3 regions of the Kitasatospora sp. NPDC058406 genome follow, and region 2 is predicted to be linked to each of the others. Evidence: riboswitches for the same ligand, from Rfam matches in the RefSeq annotation. Region 2 holds a riboswitch; each other region holds the start of a gene.
What was found. A riboswitch is a leader RNA that binds a small molecule or an ion and turns the genes downstream of it on or off. The one in region 2 is predicted to bind S-adenosylmethionine.

Region 1: another riboswitch for S-adenosylmethionine. It lies ahead of ACFWOG_RS36640 (AAA family ATPase); the one in region 2 lies ahead of thrC (threonine synthase).
Region 3: another riboswitch for S-adenosylmethionine. It lies ahead of ACFWOG_RS00710 (aminotransferase class V-fold PLP-dependent enzyme); the one in region 2 lies ahead of thrC (threonine synthase).

Annotation. Positions count from the first base shown of each region.
Region 1 covers NZ_JBHXKE010000308.1:1,481-6,851, forward strand. The annotation lists gene ACFWOG_RS36640 (AAA family ATPase) at 1-1,764, opposite strand, end outside; SAM riboswitch class IV at 2,024-2,146, opposite strand; gene ACFWOG_RS36645 (helix-turn-helix domain-containing protein) at 2,618-4,000, opposite strand; gene ACFWOG_RS36650 (M28 family peptidase) at 4,401-5,371, shown strand, end outside.
Region 2 covers NZ_JBHXKE010000323.1:83-5,453, forward strand. The annotation lists gene ACFWOG_RS37200 (ubiquitin-like small modifier protein 1) at 1-271, opposite strand, end outside; gene thrC (threonine synthase) at 351-1,631, opposite strand; SAM riboswitch class I at 1,649-1,783, opposite strand; gene ACFWOG_RS37210 (glucosyl-3-phosphoglycerate synthase) at 1,933-2,940, shown strand; gene ACFWOG_RS37215 (trehalose-6-phosphate synthase) at 2,979-4,448, shown strand; gene otsB (trehalose-phosphatase) at 4,432-5,274, opposite strand; gene ACFWOG_RS37225 (DUF3263 domain-containing protein) at 5,360-5,371, opposite strand, start outside.
Region 3 covers NZ_JBHXKE010000002.1:40,663-46,033, reverse strand. The annotation lists gene ACFWOG_RS00725 (heme-copper oxidase subunit III) at 62-682, opposite strand; gene ACFWOG_RS00720 (hypothetical protein) at 1,077-1,502, shown strand; gene trpD (anthranilate phosphoribosyltransferase) at 1,715-2,791, shown strand; SAM riboswitch class IV at 2,959-3,076, shown strand; gene ACFWOG_RS00710 (aminotransferase class V-fold PLP-dependent enzyme) at 3,128-4,525, shown strand; gene ACFWOG_RS00705 (Lrp/AsnC ligand binding domain-containing protein) at 4,554-4,835, opposite strand; gene ACFWOG_RS00700 (rhomboid family intramembrane serine protease) at 4,877-5,371, opposite strand, start outside.

The sequences.
Region 1 (5,371 bases), on a different contig from region 2:
GCGGACGACCTTCAGCTCGTGCCGCCGCGCGGCGGCCGCGTCGGTCACCGTGCCGGGCAGGGTGGGCACGCACTCGACGGCCGCCGTCCCGAAGGAACCGAGCACGCCGACGACGGGGCCGTGGCCCGCCTCGGGCCCGAACCCTCCGGTGCTGTGGAGCCCGTCGGCCCGGCCCGCCACCCCACGGATCGGCCCGCCCGTCGGCCCACCGGACGGGTGGCCGTGCGGGTGGCCGTGCGGGTCACGGTGCAGGTCAGCACGCAGGTCACCGCGCAGGTGACCGGAGAGGCTGCCGGACAGGTCGCCGGAGAGCCAGCCGGACAGGCCGCCCTCCGTCCCCCCGACGGGGCCGGCGTCGTCCGCGGTCCACGCCCCGCCGAAGCCGGCGGCGCTCCCGAGGGTGCTCGCGGGCACGCTTCCGACGGCGCTCGGCGTCGCACCGAAGCCCCCGGTGCTCCCGGCACCACCGACTCCACCGACCGGGCCGGCACCGCCGGTCCCGTCCAGGCCCGGCGGCCAGCCGTAGGTGCCCGCGCCGGTGCCCGCGCCGCCCCCCGTGCCCGCACCCGGTCCGGGCACCTCGCCGGAGGCACTGCCGGCAGCCGACAGCGAACTGCGCAGGTGCCCCTCCGCCACCCGTGCGTGCCCGTGCACGGTCGCGTCGGCCGCTCCGGCCGCGCGCAGCAGCCGGCCGGCCCGCTGGTGCAGGGCCGCCAGCTCGACCGGCCGCATCGCGGCCAGCAGGTCCCCGGCGGCGGTCGGATGGCGGAACCCGCCGTCCCGGAAGAGACCGGCCGCGTGCAGCAGGTAGAGCGCCCTGGGCAGCGAGTCCGGGGCCAGCAGGAGGAGTTCGGCGAGCAGGTCCGGGGTCGCGGACGCGCCGAGCACGGCGACGCCCCGAGCGTAGTGCAGCGCCAGCGGGTCGATCCGGTGCAGGCAGTGCATCAGCCCGCGCCGGTAGCCCTCGCCGACGACCAGCTCGTCCGGGACGCCGGCGGTCTCCTGGTCGCCGATCAGGCTGTGCACGAGCAGCGGGTTGCCGCCCGTCAGGGCGTGCGCCTCGACGGCCAGTCGGGCGGACGCCGCGCCGAGCCGGGCCCGGAGGAGTTCGGCGACCAGGTCGGCGGAGAGCAGGTCGAGGCGGATGTGCTGGTGGTGCGGCTGGCGGGCGAGTTCGACCTCGAAGAAGGGGTTGGACGGGGTCATGGTCTCGCGCGAGCTGAGCACCGTGAGCACACCCGCGCTGCGGGTACGGCGGACCAGGTAGAGCAGGAACTCCAGCGACTGCGGGTCGGCGTCCTGCCGGTCGTCGACGGCGATCAGGACGGGGGCGCGCTCGGCCAGCCGGCGGACCAACCGGAACAGGCCCTCCAGGGTGCGCTGGGTGAGCTGCCCCTGCGGGCCGTCCGGCAGGACCGGGCGGGCCCCCTCGGCGGCGCCCTGGGCGAGCAGCGACTCCGCCGCGGCGGCCTCCTCCGGTTCGAGGTCGGCGCCCTGGAGCAGCTGCCGGGCCAGCCCCAGCGGGAACTCCCGCTCCAGTGGCGAGCCGGTGCCGACGAGGACGTGCGCGCCGCGCTCGGCCGCGGTGTCGGTGAAGGCGTAGAGCAGGTCGCTGCGGCCGCTGCCGACCGACCCGTGCAGGACGATCACGCTTCCGGCGCCGGCCGCGCAGCGGTCGAACGCGTCGCGCAGTCTCCGGTACTCGGGCTCCCGGCCGACCGGGAGGGATCTCGACGGGTCTCGGGGCGCGGGGAAGGTGGGCATCCGTTCTCCTGGAGCAATGCGCACGGGAGGTCGGGCCGCTGGGCGCTCCTCCTCGCACGGGGTCGTGGGCGAGGGAATCGGACGGACCGACCGAGGCGGGCAGCACTGCCCGGCCGGCCGACCGGCGTCAGCGACAGAGGGAGCTGGCGCGCCGGAGCAGGTCGACGTCGAGCCTGGCCACCAGCCTGAGGCCCGCGGCGTTGCGTCCGCCCGCCCGCTGTTCCACGACCTTCTCCGTCCCCCGAGCCCAACCGGGCCATGACTGCGCTTGTGACGACGCGTCATCGGAACGCCACGTCACCCGGCTTATCCCCGGGGCACCCCACCGCAGTGTGGGGGTTGCCAGTCAGCCGGCCGGGGCCCGTGGCTGACATTCTTCGCCGGTCCGAGTCTAGGAAGGCGCCGCCGATCCCGTCAATTGCGGGAACCGCCCTCGGCGTCCACGAATCCGCCGGTCCGGACGTCGGCCGCACCGCCGCGAAACGGGGCGCAATCCGGCCGCAACACCGCTGCCACAGTGGGTCGGTGGGCGGACGGCGAGGTCCGGACCGGCGGGTTCCGCTCTGACGGTCCGTCGGTTGCCCGGGGGCCGTTCCGGGGCCCGGCCGACCGTGCGCGAAGGGCACCGGCGGCCTCACCCGGCGGGCCCGGGGGCCCGGGTGAGGCCCCTGTCGCCGGCAGGCGAGGCGGCCCGGTCGCCGCTCGGGTACGACCGGACACACGATCGGCACGATCACCCGGCCCCGCAAGGATCCCGCCACGGCCCCGCCGGTCCCGCTCCGGCGCGCGCCCTCGCCCGCCGTCCCACCCGCCGTCCCACCCGCACCGTCCCGTGCCGGCGTGCCCTCGACCCCTACCCCGCCAGCCCGTGCGCCGTCAGCCGCTCGCGCAGCCCGGCCAGTTCGTGCCGCACCAGCGCCGGCAGCCCCGCCCCGCCGGCGTCCGCCGCGAACACCGGGCCCAGCAGCTCCGCCGCCGCCCGGGGGTCGCGCGCCACCAGCAGGCAGTCCGCCACCCGGACGGTGAACAGCAACCGGGCGGAGGGCAGTTGGTCGGGCGCGAGGAGGGCGAGCGCCGTCTCGGCGGCGTCCACGGCCCGGCGCGCCAGCCGGAGGTCCCCGGCGGCGGCGGCCGCGTCGCGCAGTGCCGCGGCGGCGCCCGCCTCCACCCGCAGCCGCATCGAGGCGATGGAGAGCCAGGCCGCGTCCGTCTCGTCGTGGGCCCCGATGTGGTCGAGGTGGAGCCGCGCGCGGGCGAGGTGCCGGACGGTGGCGCGGACGTCGCCCGCCAGCGCGTAGGCGCGGGCCTGGCCGATCTGGCTCATCGCCCCCGCCCAGTGCCGGCCCGGCGCCGCCCGGGCCATCTCGCGGGCGTACCCGAGCGCGGCGGCGGGGTCGCCGTCGAGGCGGGCGAGGGCACTCATGTCGCTGAGCGCGGCGACCTGGGTGGCGGGGTCCCCGGCGAGTTCGGACCAGCTGAGGGCGCGGTCGAAGCAGGCCATCGCGGTGGCGTTGCGGCCGTCCTGCATGCGCAGGGCGCCGGCCGCGTGGGCGTACTCGGCGGCGAGCCGGGCGAGCGGGCGCCGGGTCAGGCCCGCCGGGTGGGCGGCGAGGCGCCGGAGGATGACCCGGAGGGTCTCCTCGACGGCGGCGGTGCCGGGGCCGGTGGGGGCCTCGCCGGCGCGGAGGTGGGCGGCGAGCAGGCCGGTGAGGGCGTGAACGGTGTCGGGGTCGAGGGGCGGGGCGGTCTCGGGGTCGGCGGCGCGGAAGGCGGCGTGCAGGGCGGCGAGGTCGGTGGCTTCGGGGACGGCGCAGCCGTCGGCGTCGTGCAGCGGACAGAGCAGTCCGTAGTCGGGGAGGCGCTCGGGCGGCCGGGCGGTGAGCGAGGGCGGGAGGGCGGGGCCGACGAGGGAGACGGGCGGGCCGGGGAGCGGGGGACGGGCCCAGTCGGCCGGCAGCCCGGCGCCGTCCTCCGGTTCGCCGTCCTCGGCCCGTCGGCAGGCGGTGCGCAGTTCGCCGCCGGCGGCGAGGAGGTCGTCGAGGCGGTCGGCGAGGCGCGGGCTGGTGCGGCGGGTGCCGTGTTCGAGCTTGCTGACGGCGGTGTGGTCGTAGCCGATCTCGGCGCCCAGCTGGGCCTGGGTGAGGCCCGCGCGGCGGCGCCACTGCCGCAGGCGGAGGCCGAAGGCACGCCAGAGTTCGTCCTCGGCGAGGGTCGCCGCGCCGCGGTTCCGGTGCAACGGGGCTGCCCTCCCGAGTGCGCTCCCGGGCCTTCCGGTGGGGAGGTCCGCTGAGGAGGACGGTACTGGACGGAGGACCCCTCCGTACATGACGTGGTCTCAACCACTTTTCCCCTCTGGTCTCAACCTCTCCACCAGCTGGTCTCAACCTCTGCACGTGCCCTGGCCTCCCACGCTGCCCTTCCGGACCCCAACACCGTTATCAGGTGGGCGGCTTGACAGAACTTGCCAACAGCTCGAAGTGCTCGCCGAACCCGTTGACCGTGGCATGACGGCGTGTGAGGGTTCCGGCACCCGAGCGCGGACGCCCGCAACGGCCGTCCCCCATGCGGCCCGCGGTGAGTGCCTTTCCGGCACACCCGTCCGCGGTCGAGCACCCCCACGTTCGAGGAGCCTCGTAATGAAACGCAGATTACTGACGGCGGGCACCACCCTGGCCGTCCTGGCAGGCATGCTCACCGCCACCGCGGTCGGGCAGGCCGCTGCCGACCCGGGCCCGTCGGCCATCGCGCCGCCGAGCGCGCTGACCGCAGCCGTGAACGCCGCCGACCAGGCGGCCGCGGCAGGTCTGGACGCCCTGGCCAAGGGCCCGGGCGAGACGTACGAGCGTCAGTCCGTCACCCCCTGGCTCGCCGGCCTCTACTCCGTCGCCTACGAGCGCAGCTACAAGGGCCTGCCCGTGGTCGGCGGCGACGCCGTCGTCATAGCCGACGGCGAGGGCAAGGTGCGCGGGTCGCAGTCCGCCTCCTCCGGCCCGATCGGCGTGCCGACCACCCCCCTGATCAGCGCCGACAAGGCGGAGAAGACCTCCCGCACCAAGCTGGTCACCGTCAACGGCGTGGAGACGCGCCGCCTGGTGGTCCGCGTCCAGGACGGCGCCGGGCGACTCGCCTGGGAGACCGTGCTCACCGGCCGCACCGAGTCGGCGCCGAGCCGTCTGCACGTCTTCGTCGACGCCCGCAGCGGCGAGGTCATCGACAGCTACGACGACGTCCGGGCCGGCACGATCAACAGCAAGTGGAACGGCCCGCCGCCGGTCACCATCACGACCACCGGCTCCGGCAGCTCGTACTCGCTGCGCGACCCGAGCCGGCCGGGCCTGAGCTGTGCCGACAACGCCACCGGCCAGGTGTTCTCCAAGTCCTCCGACTCCTGGGGCAACGGCAGCCCCACCAGCAAGGAGACCGGCTGCGGCGACGTGATGTTCGCGGCGCAGAAGGAATGGGACATGCTCCGGGACTGGCTGGGGCGCAACGGCCACAACGGGAACGGCGGCAGCTGGCCGGTCAAGGTCGGCCTGAACGACGTCAACGCCTACTGGGACGGCTCCTCGGTCTCGATCGGCCACAACAACGCCAACGAGTGGATCTC
Region 2 (5,371 bases):
CGCCCGCCACCGCCGGAATGATCGAGACGCTCGCGCCGTCCTTGATCTCCGTGGCCAGACCCTCGGCGAACCGCACGTCGTCGTCGTTCACGTAGACGTTCACGAAACGGCGCAGCTTGCCGGTGTCGTCGAGGATGCGCGCGGCGATCCCGGCGTGGTTCTTCTCCAGGTCGGCGATGACGTCACCCAGGGTGGCGCCCTCGGCGGACACCTCGCTGGCACCACCGGTGTAGGTGCGCAGGATGGTCGGGATGCGGACGTTGGCGCTCATGGGGGTCTTCTCCTCGTTGCGGGGCGGGGGTGTACCGGGGAAGGACGGCGAGGGCCGGTGCCGGACGGGTCCGGGCCGGTCAGGCGGACGCCAGGCCGGCGTCGCGGAACGACGCCAGCGTCGGCCGGATCACAGCGGTCATGCCGGCCTCCGAGACGGCGTCCAGCGTCTTGAGGCCGTCTCCGGTGTTGATCGCGACGGTCTCCTTCGACGGGTCCAGCTGTCCCGTCTCGACCAGCTTCTTCAGCACGCCGACGGTCACCCCGCCCGCGGTCTCGGCGAAGACGCCCTCGGTCCGGGCCAGCAGCCGGATCGCCGCCACGACCTCCTCGTCCGTCACGTCCTCCACCGCGCCACCGGTACGCCGGGCGATGTCGAGCACGTACGGGCCGTCGGCCGGGTTGCCGATCGCCAGCGACTTGGCGATGGTGTCCGGCTTGACCGGCCGGATCACGTCGTGGCCGGCCTTGAACGCCGCCGACACCGGCGAGCAGCCCGCCGCCTGGGCGCCGAAGACCCGGTACGGCCGGTCCTCGACCAGGCCGAGCCTGATCAGCTCCTGCAGCCCCTTGTCGATCTTGGTCAGCTGCGACCCCGAGGCGATCGGGATCACGATCTGCTCCGGCAGCCGCCAGCCCAGCTGCTCGCAGATCTCGTACGCCAGCGTCTTGGAGCCCTCGCCGTAGTACGGCCGCAGGTTGACGTTGACGAAGCCCCAGCCCTCGCCGGCCGGGTCACCGATCAGCTCCGAGCAGAAGCGGTTCACGTCGTCGTAGTTGCCCTCGATGCCGACCAGCTCGCCGCCGTACACCCCGGCCATCACGACCTTGCCCTGCTCTAGGTCGTGCGGGATGAACACGCAGGACTTGAAGCCGGCCCGGGCCGCGGCCGCGCCCACCGCACCGGCCAGGTTGCCGGTCGACGAGCAGGACAGCGTGGTGTAGCCGAAGGCCCGCGCGGCCTCGATGGCACAGGCCACCACGCGGTCCTTGAAGGAGTGGGTCGGGTTGCCCGAGTCGTCCTTGATGTGCAGCTGGGCGGTGAACCCGAGCTCGCGGCCCAGGTTGTCGGCCTTCACCAGCGGGGTCCACCCCGGGTTCAGGTTCGGCTTGGAGGCGACGTCGGCCGGCACCGGCAGCAGCGGAGCGTACCGCCAGATCGACGCCGGACCGGCCTCGATGCGCTTGCGCAGTTCCTCCGCGCCCTCGCTGCCGAACTCGTAGGCGATCTCCAGCGGGCCGAAACACTCCACGCAGGCGAAGCTGGGGCCGAGCGGGAACCGGGTGCCGCACTCGCGACAGGACAGCGCGGCGGCGGGGCCGAGGTCAACGGTGACGGGTGCGGCGGTGTCGATAGCCATGATGGCGGAGGCCTCTCTCCTCATCTTCCCCGTGACGCGGGCGCGCCACAGGCCGGAATTGGCACCTGTCCCGCCGGCGCTGTTGACAACAGCCGCGCGAGAAGGTTGCCGGGACGTCAACGGGCCGTTCCCTCAGTCCCTCTGGATGAGCTCTGTGAAGTTGTGGTCATGCTCAGCGGAGACCCCGGCGTGCGAAGGTGCGACCGCTGTACGAAGACTGTATCCGAAGGCGTCAACCCCGAACGGGATCGTCCGCCACGCGAGATGACCCGTCCCATCCCACCTCGCCGAGGAGAGAACAGTGCCCGCCGAACCGATCCCCGCGCTCCTCCCCGAGACGGCGTCCTGGCTGCGCCGACGCTCGTGGAGCGCGGCCGACCGCCCGGTGGACGTCCTGCTGGCGGCCAAGCGCGCACTGGGCCCGGCCGGCACGGTCAGCGTCGTCCTCCCCGCCCTGGACGAGGAGGCCACGGTCGGCGACATCGTCCGCACCATCCGCCGCGAGCTGGTGGAACGGCTGCCGCTGGTCGACGAACTGGTCGTGGTCGACTCCGGCTCGGCCGACGCCACCGCCGCGGTCGCCGCCGAGGCCGGTGCCACCGTCGTCCACCGCGACACGATCCTCCCGCGGCTGCCCGCCGCCCCCGGCAAGGGCGAGGTGCTCTGGCGATCGCTGCTGGTCACCCGCGGTGAGATCGTCTGCTTCGTCGACGCCGACCTGCGCGCGTTCGATCCCGCCCTGGTCTCCGGCATCGTCGGCCCGCTGCTCACCGACCCGGACATCCACCTGGTCAAGGCCATGTACGACCGCCCGCTGGAGACCGACGGGGCGGTCGTCCCGGCCGGCGGCGGCCGGGTCACCGAACTGGTCGCCCGCCCCCTGCTCAACCTGCACTGGCCGGAACTCGCCGGTTTCGTCCAGCCGCTCGGCGGCGAGTACGCGGCCCGCCGTTCCCTGCTCGAACGCCTGCCCTTCCCGACCGGCTACGGCGTCGAACTCGGCCTGCTCGTCGACGCCCTGGAGACGGCCGGGCTGGACGCGCTCGCCCAGGTGGACGTCGGCGTCCGCCACCACCGGCACCAGGACGGCCAGGCGCTCGGCCGGATGGCCGCCACCATCTACCGCACCGCCCTGGAGCGGCTCGACCGCACCCACCGGCTCAAGGCCGCCGCCGACCTGGTCCACCCGCTGCTCACCCAGTTCACCCGCGACCCGGAGACCCGCGCCTTCACGGCCCACACCCACCCGGTCACCGCCACCGAGCGCCCGCCGATGCACACCGTCCCCGAATACGCCACCCGGCGCTGAGGGGTTTGCGACCCGGGACCCCCGGCAACCAACCAACCATGGGCGATCTCACGACCGAACGTTCGAATTCGACCGGCACTGCCCCCGTCCTGGTGGCGTCCAACCGGGGACCGGTGTCCTTCGGCACCGCGGACGACGGCACGCTGACCCTCCGCAGAGGCGGCGGCGGCCTGGTCTCAGGGCTCTCCGCCATCGACGACCCGGACGCCGTCTGGGTCTGCGCCGCCCTCTCCGACGCCGACCGCAGGGCCTCCCGGGAGGCCCCCGACGGACGCCTCGACCGGGCCGGCCACGACGTCGGCGGGCAGGCCGTCCGGATGCTGGACATAGACCCGGAGACCTTCGCCCGGGCCTACAACGGCGTCGCCAACTCGACGCTCTGGTTCATCCACCACCTGCTGTACGACACCCCGACCGCGCCCGCCTTCGACGCCGACTTCCGCACCGAGTGGCAGGCCTACACCGCGTACAACGCCGCCTTCGCCGGGGCCCTCGCCGCCGAGGCCGCACCCGGCGCCGCCGTCCTGGTCCAGGACTACCACCTCTCGCTGACCCCGGCGCTGCTCCGCGCCGCCCGCCCCGACCTGCGGATCGGCCACTTCTCGCACACCCCCTGGGCCCCGCCCGAGTACTTCCGGCTGCTGCCCGACGACATCGCCGAGACCGTCCTGACCGGCATCCTCGGCGCCGACCGGGCCGGGTTCCTCACCCGGCGCTGGGCGCTCGCGTTCGCCGACTGCTGCGAAGCCGTCCTCGGCGCCGCCGTCGACCGCGACGCCCTCACCGTCACCCACGAGGGCCGCACCACCCACCTCGGCGTGCACGGTCTCGGCGCCGACGCCGGCTTCCTGCGCGAGCGCGCCCACCGCCCGGACGTCGACGACCGCCTCGCCACCCTGCGCGCCGCCGTCGGCGACCGCCGGACCGTCGTCCGGGTCGACCGCACCGAGCTGAGCAAGAACATCGTCCGCGGCTTCCAGGCGTACCGGCACCTGCTGCGCACCCGTCCCGAGTGGCGCGACCGGGTGGTCCACATCGCCTTCGCCTACCCGTCCCGCACCGACCTCGCCGAGTACCGCGCCTACACGGCCCGGGTGCAGGCGCTGGCCGAGGAGATCAACGAGGAGTTCGCCACCCCCGGCTGGCAGCCGGTGATCCTGCACGTCGACGACGACTTCCCGCGCTCGCTGGCCGCGTACCGGATGGCCGACGTCGCCCTGGTCAACCCGATCCGGGACGGCATGAACCTGGTCGCCAAGGAGGTCCCGGTGGTCTCCGACGACGGCTGCGCCCTCGTCCTGTCCCGCGAGGCCGGTGCCCACGCCGAGCTCGGCGAGGACGCGCTCACCGTCAACCCGTACGACGTCGTCGCCACCGCCGAGGCCCTGCACGCCGGGCTCACCATGCCGGCCGGCGAGCGCGCCGACCGCACCAAGCGGCTCGTGGCCGCCGCGACCGCGCTCCCGCCCCAGCAGTGGTTCCTCGACCAGCTCAACGCCCTGCGCTGAGCTCCTCCCCCAGTGCCGCCAGCAGTTCCACCACGCCGGCCGGGCCCGGGACCACCAGGTCCGCCCGGTCGGCGAGTTCCCGCACCGGCGCGTCCCCCACCGCGCCGCTGCAGACCGTCACGCCGGCCAGGCCCTCCCCGCGCAGCTTCTCCACGGCCGCGAAGGCCGCGACGTCCCCCAGGTCGTCCCCCGCGTACAGCACGGACCGGGCGCCGCGCTCGCGCAGGAAGCCCTCCAGTGCCGCCCCCTTGTCCACCCCCGGCGGTCGCAGCTCAAGGACCAGCCGACCGGGCTCCACCACCAGGCCGTGCTCGGCCGCCAGTGCGCCGACCGGTTCCACCAGCCGCTCGAACGCGACGGCGGGCTCGGCCGTCCGCCGGGTGTGCACGGCCAGCGACCGGCCCTTGTCCTCCACCCACGTCCCGTCCGGCGCCCCGGCCGCCGCCAGGACGTCCGGCAGCGCCGCCCGGACCGCGGCCACCCCGGGGTGCACCGGCGGCGCGGTCAGCTCACCGGCCTCCCAGCGCTCCGCGCCGTAGTGCCCGAGCACCACCACCCCGCCGACCTCGGCGAAGCCCCCGTACTCCACCGCCAGCCCGGCCGGGCGCCCGGTCACCACCACGACCGCCCCGACGTGCGGCACCAGGCCGCGCAGGGCGTCCGCCGCGCCCGGGTGCGCCCGGGCACGGCTCGGGTCGGACACGATCGGTGCCAGCGTGCCGTCGAAGTCCAGGGCGACCACCGCCGCCCGCGGCTCTTCGAGCAACGCCGCCAGGCCCGCCCGTCCGTCGTCCGTCAGCGGTCGCGCAATCTCAGCAAGGCCCATGACAGGGACCGTACCCGGGCCGGACGGGGGTCATCCGTCGACGCGGCGGTCGGGCTCCCGGGTCGGGCGCCGGGGCGGCGCCCGCCTACCGTGCCGC
Region 3 (5,371 bases), on a different contig from region 2:
ATCGGGCCGTCACCCAGAAGGGCGGGACCCGGAGCCGGTGGCCAGCGACCTGATCAGCTGGTTACTTGATCAGGTAGATGGTCGCGAACAGGGCGATCCACACGACATCGACGAAGTGCCAGTAGTACGACACCACGATCGCGGCGGTGGCCTGCTCGTGCGTGAAGCGCTTGGCTGCGTACGTCCGTCCCAGGACCAGCAGGAAGGCGATCAGACCACCCGTCACATGCAGACCGTGGAAGCCGGTGGTCAGGTAGAACACCGTGCCGTACGGGTCGGAGGACAGCGAGAGACCGTCCTTCTTGACCAGCTCGGTGTACTCGAAGATCTGGCCGCCGATGAAGATCGCGCCCATCACGAAGGTGATGATGAACCACGAGCGGAGCTTCTTCACGTCCCCGCGCTCGGCGGCGAAGACGCCGAGCTGGCAGGTGAGCGAGGAGAGCACCAGGATCGTGGTGTTGACCGAGGAGAAAGGCACGTTGAGGGCGTGCGCCTTCTCGGTCCAGTACTCGGCTCCCTTCACGGAGCGGAGCGTGAAGTACATCGCGAAGAGGGCCGCGAAGAACATCAACTCGGAACTGAGCCAGACGATCGTTCCGACGCTGACCATGTTCGGCCGGTTGACCGATCCGTGCGCGTGCCCGGTTTCTACTGCTGTTGCTGTCGCCACGACGGACATTATGTCGGTCCCTTATTCCGTCTTCACGTCGGGGGGTGTCCCTCGGAGTGTCCGGTGCGTGCGGTATGCCCCCCTGGTGGCCGACGGGCCGTCCGGACCGCCGCTGAGCAGCGGCGTGTCCCTTTTCTGACGGTTCTTCGAAGGCCCCTTCGACCCTGTTGCCCGCGTGTCGCACCACCCTTTCGGGGCCCTCCGGTAGTAAGGGGAGAAGCTCCCCGTCCGCCGTACGGGTGGACTGAGGGGGTGAGGGTGACGCGCTGTCCTCCGGCCGGACCAGTCGTGGGCGCGGCGGCTTGAGAAGGATCGCGCGGGAGTGGCTCGGCGGCCGGTGATCGGGAGTAGCATCCGGGGAGAGGCGAACGTGGTCCGGATCACACGTGAGGGAGCAGGGCCCATGGCGTACACGACAGACGAGACGCTGACCGTTCTCGTCTACAGCCACGACCGCACCACCCGCGAGCAGGTGCGCACGGCACTCGGCAGCCGGGTGGCCGAGGATCTGCCGGAGCTGTCCTACCTGGAGTGCGCGACCACCCCCGCGGTGCTCAAGGCGCTGGAGAAGGGCGGCGTGGACCTCTGTGTGCTGGACGGGGAGGCGGTTCCGGCCGGCGGGCTCGGACTCGCCCGGCAGCTGAAGGACGAGATCTACGGGTGCCCGCCGCTGCTGGTGCTGATCGGCCGGCCGCAGGACTCCTGGCTCGCCGCCTGGAGCCGGGCCGACGCGGCGATCTCCCAGCCGGTGGACCCGGTGGCGCTGGCCGGGGCCGCGGGCACGCTGCTCCGGGCGCGGCTGGCCAAGCGGACGCCGGCCGCCCGCTAGCGGGCGCGCGGAGGTCGCAGGCCCCCCGGGACCGGGGGCGGCCGGGCCGTGCCTCCCGGGAGGGGCGTTCCGGACGGGGAGTCCGGGGCCTCGCGTCTCACTACGGGAGAAGAAGGGTGAACGGCGGAGCCCCGGTGCCCCGCCGCTCGATAGGCTGACTCCGTCCCTACGGTCCATCCCCGTACACCGGGGAGCGAGAGCTGGAGTCAGCCATGGTGAACGCGCACCCTGCGAACGGCGGTAGCGACCCCGCGCAGGTGGTCCGCACCTGGCCGGACATCCTGACGGTGCTGCTGCGCGGGGAGGACCTCGACCGCTCGGCCACCGCCTGGGCGATGGACCGGATCATGAGCGGCGAGGCGTCCCCGGTCCAGGTCGCCGGGTTCATGGTGGCGCTGCGGGCCAAGGGCGAGACGGTCGACGAGATCTCCGGACTGGTCGACTCGATGTACGCGCACGCCGAGCCGCTGTCCGTCCCCGGCCCGGCGGTGGACATCGTCGGTACCGGCGGCGACCGGGCGAAGACCGTCAACATCTCCACCATGTCGGCGATCGTCGCGGCGGCGGCGGGCGCCAAGGTGGTCAAGCACGGCAACCGGGCCGCCTCCTCGTCGAGCGGGTCCTCGGACGTGCTGGAGAAGCTCGGGATCCGGCTGGACCTGGCGCCGAGCCGGGTCGCCGAGGTGGCCGAGGAGGTCGGGCTGACGTTCTGCTTCGCGGCCACCTTCCACCCGTCGATGCGGCACGCCGCCCCGGCCCGCCGCGACCTCGGGGTGCCCACCGCGTTCAACATCCTCGGGCCGCTCACCAACCCGGCGCGGGTGACCGCGCACGCGATCGGCTGCTTCGACACCCGGCTCGCTGAGCTGATCGCCGGCGTGCTGGCGCGGCGCGGCTCCACCGCACTGGTCTTCCGCGGCGACGACGGCCTCGACGAGCTGACCATCACCACCACCTCGCGGGTCTGGATCGTCCGCGACGGCGCCGTGACCGAGACCGTCCTCGACCCGCGCGACGTCGGGATCGAGCCGGTCGGCATCGAGGCGCTGCGCGGGGCGGACCCGGCGTACAACGCGGACGTCGCGCGCCGGCTCCTGGCCGGGGAGCACGGGCCGGTCCGGGACGCCGTCGTGCTGAACTCGGCGGCGGCACTGGTGGCACTCGACCTGACCGACGCGCCGCTGTCGGAGCAGCTGGCGGCCGGTATGGAGCGGACCGCGGCGGCGATCGACTCGGGCGCCGCCCGGGACCTGCTGAAGCACTGGTCGGAGGCCACCGCGCGGGTCTGATGCGGCGACAGGGGCCGGCGGGGCGTCTCCCGCCGGCCTTTCGCGTTCCCGGCCGCGACCCGGGCCGGCCGGGCCGCAGCCCGGTCCGCCGACCGCTGCCCGGACGGCCGTCCGGGATGTGGACCCGTGTTTGACCACGGGACGGACGCGACCTAGAGTCTTCGCCAGGTCATGAGTGACAGCATCAAGCCCCAGCTGGCTGTCCGGCAACCCTCCGTCCGTGGCGGGGTGCCCTGGGTGAGGACCGGGTCATGCGGCAATCCGTCCGCGTGACAAGCGCGGACGCCGGACGAGGTGTACTCCCGGGGTCCAGGCCCGTAGAAGGAGTGCATCCCCATGTCCCTTTCCTCCCAGTTCCCGGCCGCCGTCCTCGACCAGACCGACGCCGCGCAGCCGCTCCTCGCCGTCCTCGGCCACGACGTCCAGGTCCCGCTCGCCACCGGTGAGAAGGTCGGCTACGCGGCGCTCGACTACGCCGCCAGCTCCCCGGCGCTCCAGCGGGTCTGGGACGACGTCGCCGCCTACGCCCCGTACTACGGCAGCGTGCACCGCGGCGCCGGGTACCTCTCGCAGCTCTCCACCGACCTGTTCGAGCAGAGCCGCCGCACCGTCACCGAGTTCCTGGACCTGCGCGAGGGCGACCAGGTGGTCTTCACCCGCGCCACCACCGACTCGCTGAACCTGCTGGCCGCCGCCGTCCCGGCCGGCACCCGGGTGTTCGCGTTCGAGACCGAGCACCACGCCTCGCTGCTGCCCTGGGCGCACGCCGGCCTGGCCGTCACCTACCTGCGCGCCCCGCGCTCGCACGCCGAGGCGGTCGCCGCCTTCGACGCCGCGCTGGCCGAGTCGCCCGAGGGCCCCAAGCTGCTCTGTGTCACCGGCGCCTCGAACGTCACCGGCGAGCTGTGGCCGGTCGCCGAGCTGACCCGGACCGCCCACCGCCACGGCGCCCGGGTGGTGCTGGACGCCGCACAGCTGGCCCCGCACCACCGCGTCTCGGTGCGCGAGCTGGACGTGGACTGGATCGCCTTCTCCGGGCACAAGCTGTACGCGCCGTTCGGTGCCGGTGTGCTGGCCGGCCGCTCCGACTGGCTGGACGCGGCCGAGCCGTACCTGGCCGGCGGCGGCGCCACCCGGACGGTGGCCCGCGAGGAGGACGGCTCGGTCGCCGTGCAGTGGCACACCGGCCCGGCCCGGCACGAGGCCGGCTCCCCGAACGTGATCGGCGCGTACGCGATCGCCTCCGCCTGCCGGGCCCTCACCGAGGCCGGCTTCGACGCGCTGGAGGCCCGCGAGCGCGTGCTGGTCGAGCGGCTGAAGGCCGGACTGGCGGAGATCCCGCAGGTCAAGGTGCTCAACCTGTTCGGCCCGGAGTCGGCCCGGGTGGGCGTGCTCTCCTTCGTCGTCCAGGACTGGAACAGCTCGCACTTCTCGGCCGCGCTCTCCGCCGAGTACGGCATCGGCGTGCGCGACGGCCTGTTCTGTGCGCACCCGCTGCTCCGCACCCTGCTCGGCGACGAGGACGTCGCGCCGTCCGAGTGCGGTGCGCCCGAGCCCTCGCTGCCGGGCGAGCGCAGCCTGAACGCGATCCGCGTGAGCTTCGGCGCGGGCACCCCGGACGAGCACATCGACCGGTTCCTGACCGCCGTCCGCGACCTGGTCACGGACGGGGCGGCCTGGAACTACCGCAACGAGGGCGGCCGTTGCGTCGCGGACACCCGTCGGGGAGCCTGACGGAGCGCCGGCCGGGCGCCCGACGGGGTCAGGCGTCGAGGCCGATCGCGAAGGCGGCCTCCAGGTCGTGCTGGGAGTAGGTGCGGAAGGCGATCTGGGTCTCGGTGTGGGCCACGCCCGGGACCTTGTTGAGCCGGCCGGGGATCACCTCGGCGAGGTCGTCGTGCCGCCGCACCCGCACCATCGCGACCAGGTCGTACCCGCCGGTCACCGAGTAGACCTCGCTGACGCCCTCGATGGCGGCGATCGCCTCGGCGATCTCCGGGATGCGGTCGACGCTGGTCTTGATCAGGACGATGGCGGTGATCACGGTGCGAGCTCCTTTGTGAGGTGCCGCCAGCGTATCGGGCGTCAGCCGGACGGTCGCGGGCGGCGGGCGGCCCGGGGGCGGCGCTCGGCCAGGGTGCAGGCGTAGAGGAAGCCGGCCGCGAAGCCGATCACGTGCACCAGGTAGGCGACCCCCGGCCCCGCCGAATGGACCGACCACCACTGCAGGGCGAACCAGAGCCCGAGCACCAGCCAGGCCGGGAACCGCAGCGGGAGGAAGAGCAGTAGCGGGACGAGCGTGGTGACCCGGGCCCGCGGGTGCAGGCGGAGGTAGGCGCCGAGAACGGCCGAGATCGCCCCGGAGGCGCCGATCAGCACCCGGGTCGAGTCCGCCGTGTGCGCCTCGGCGAGCGCGAAGCCGTAGGTGGCCACCGCCCCGGCCGCCAGGTAGAAGAGGACGAACCGGGGGCGGCCGAGCCGCCGTTCGACGGTCGGGCCGAAGACGTGGAGGAAGAGCAGGTTGCCCAGCAGGTGCAGCCAGCCGCCGTGCAGGAAGAGCGCGCTGAGCACCGAGAGCGC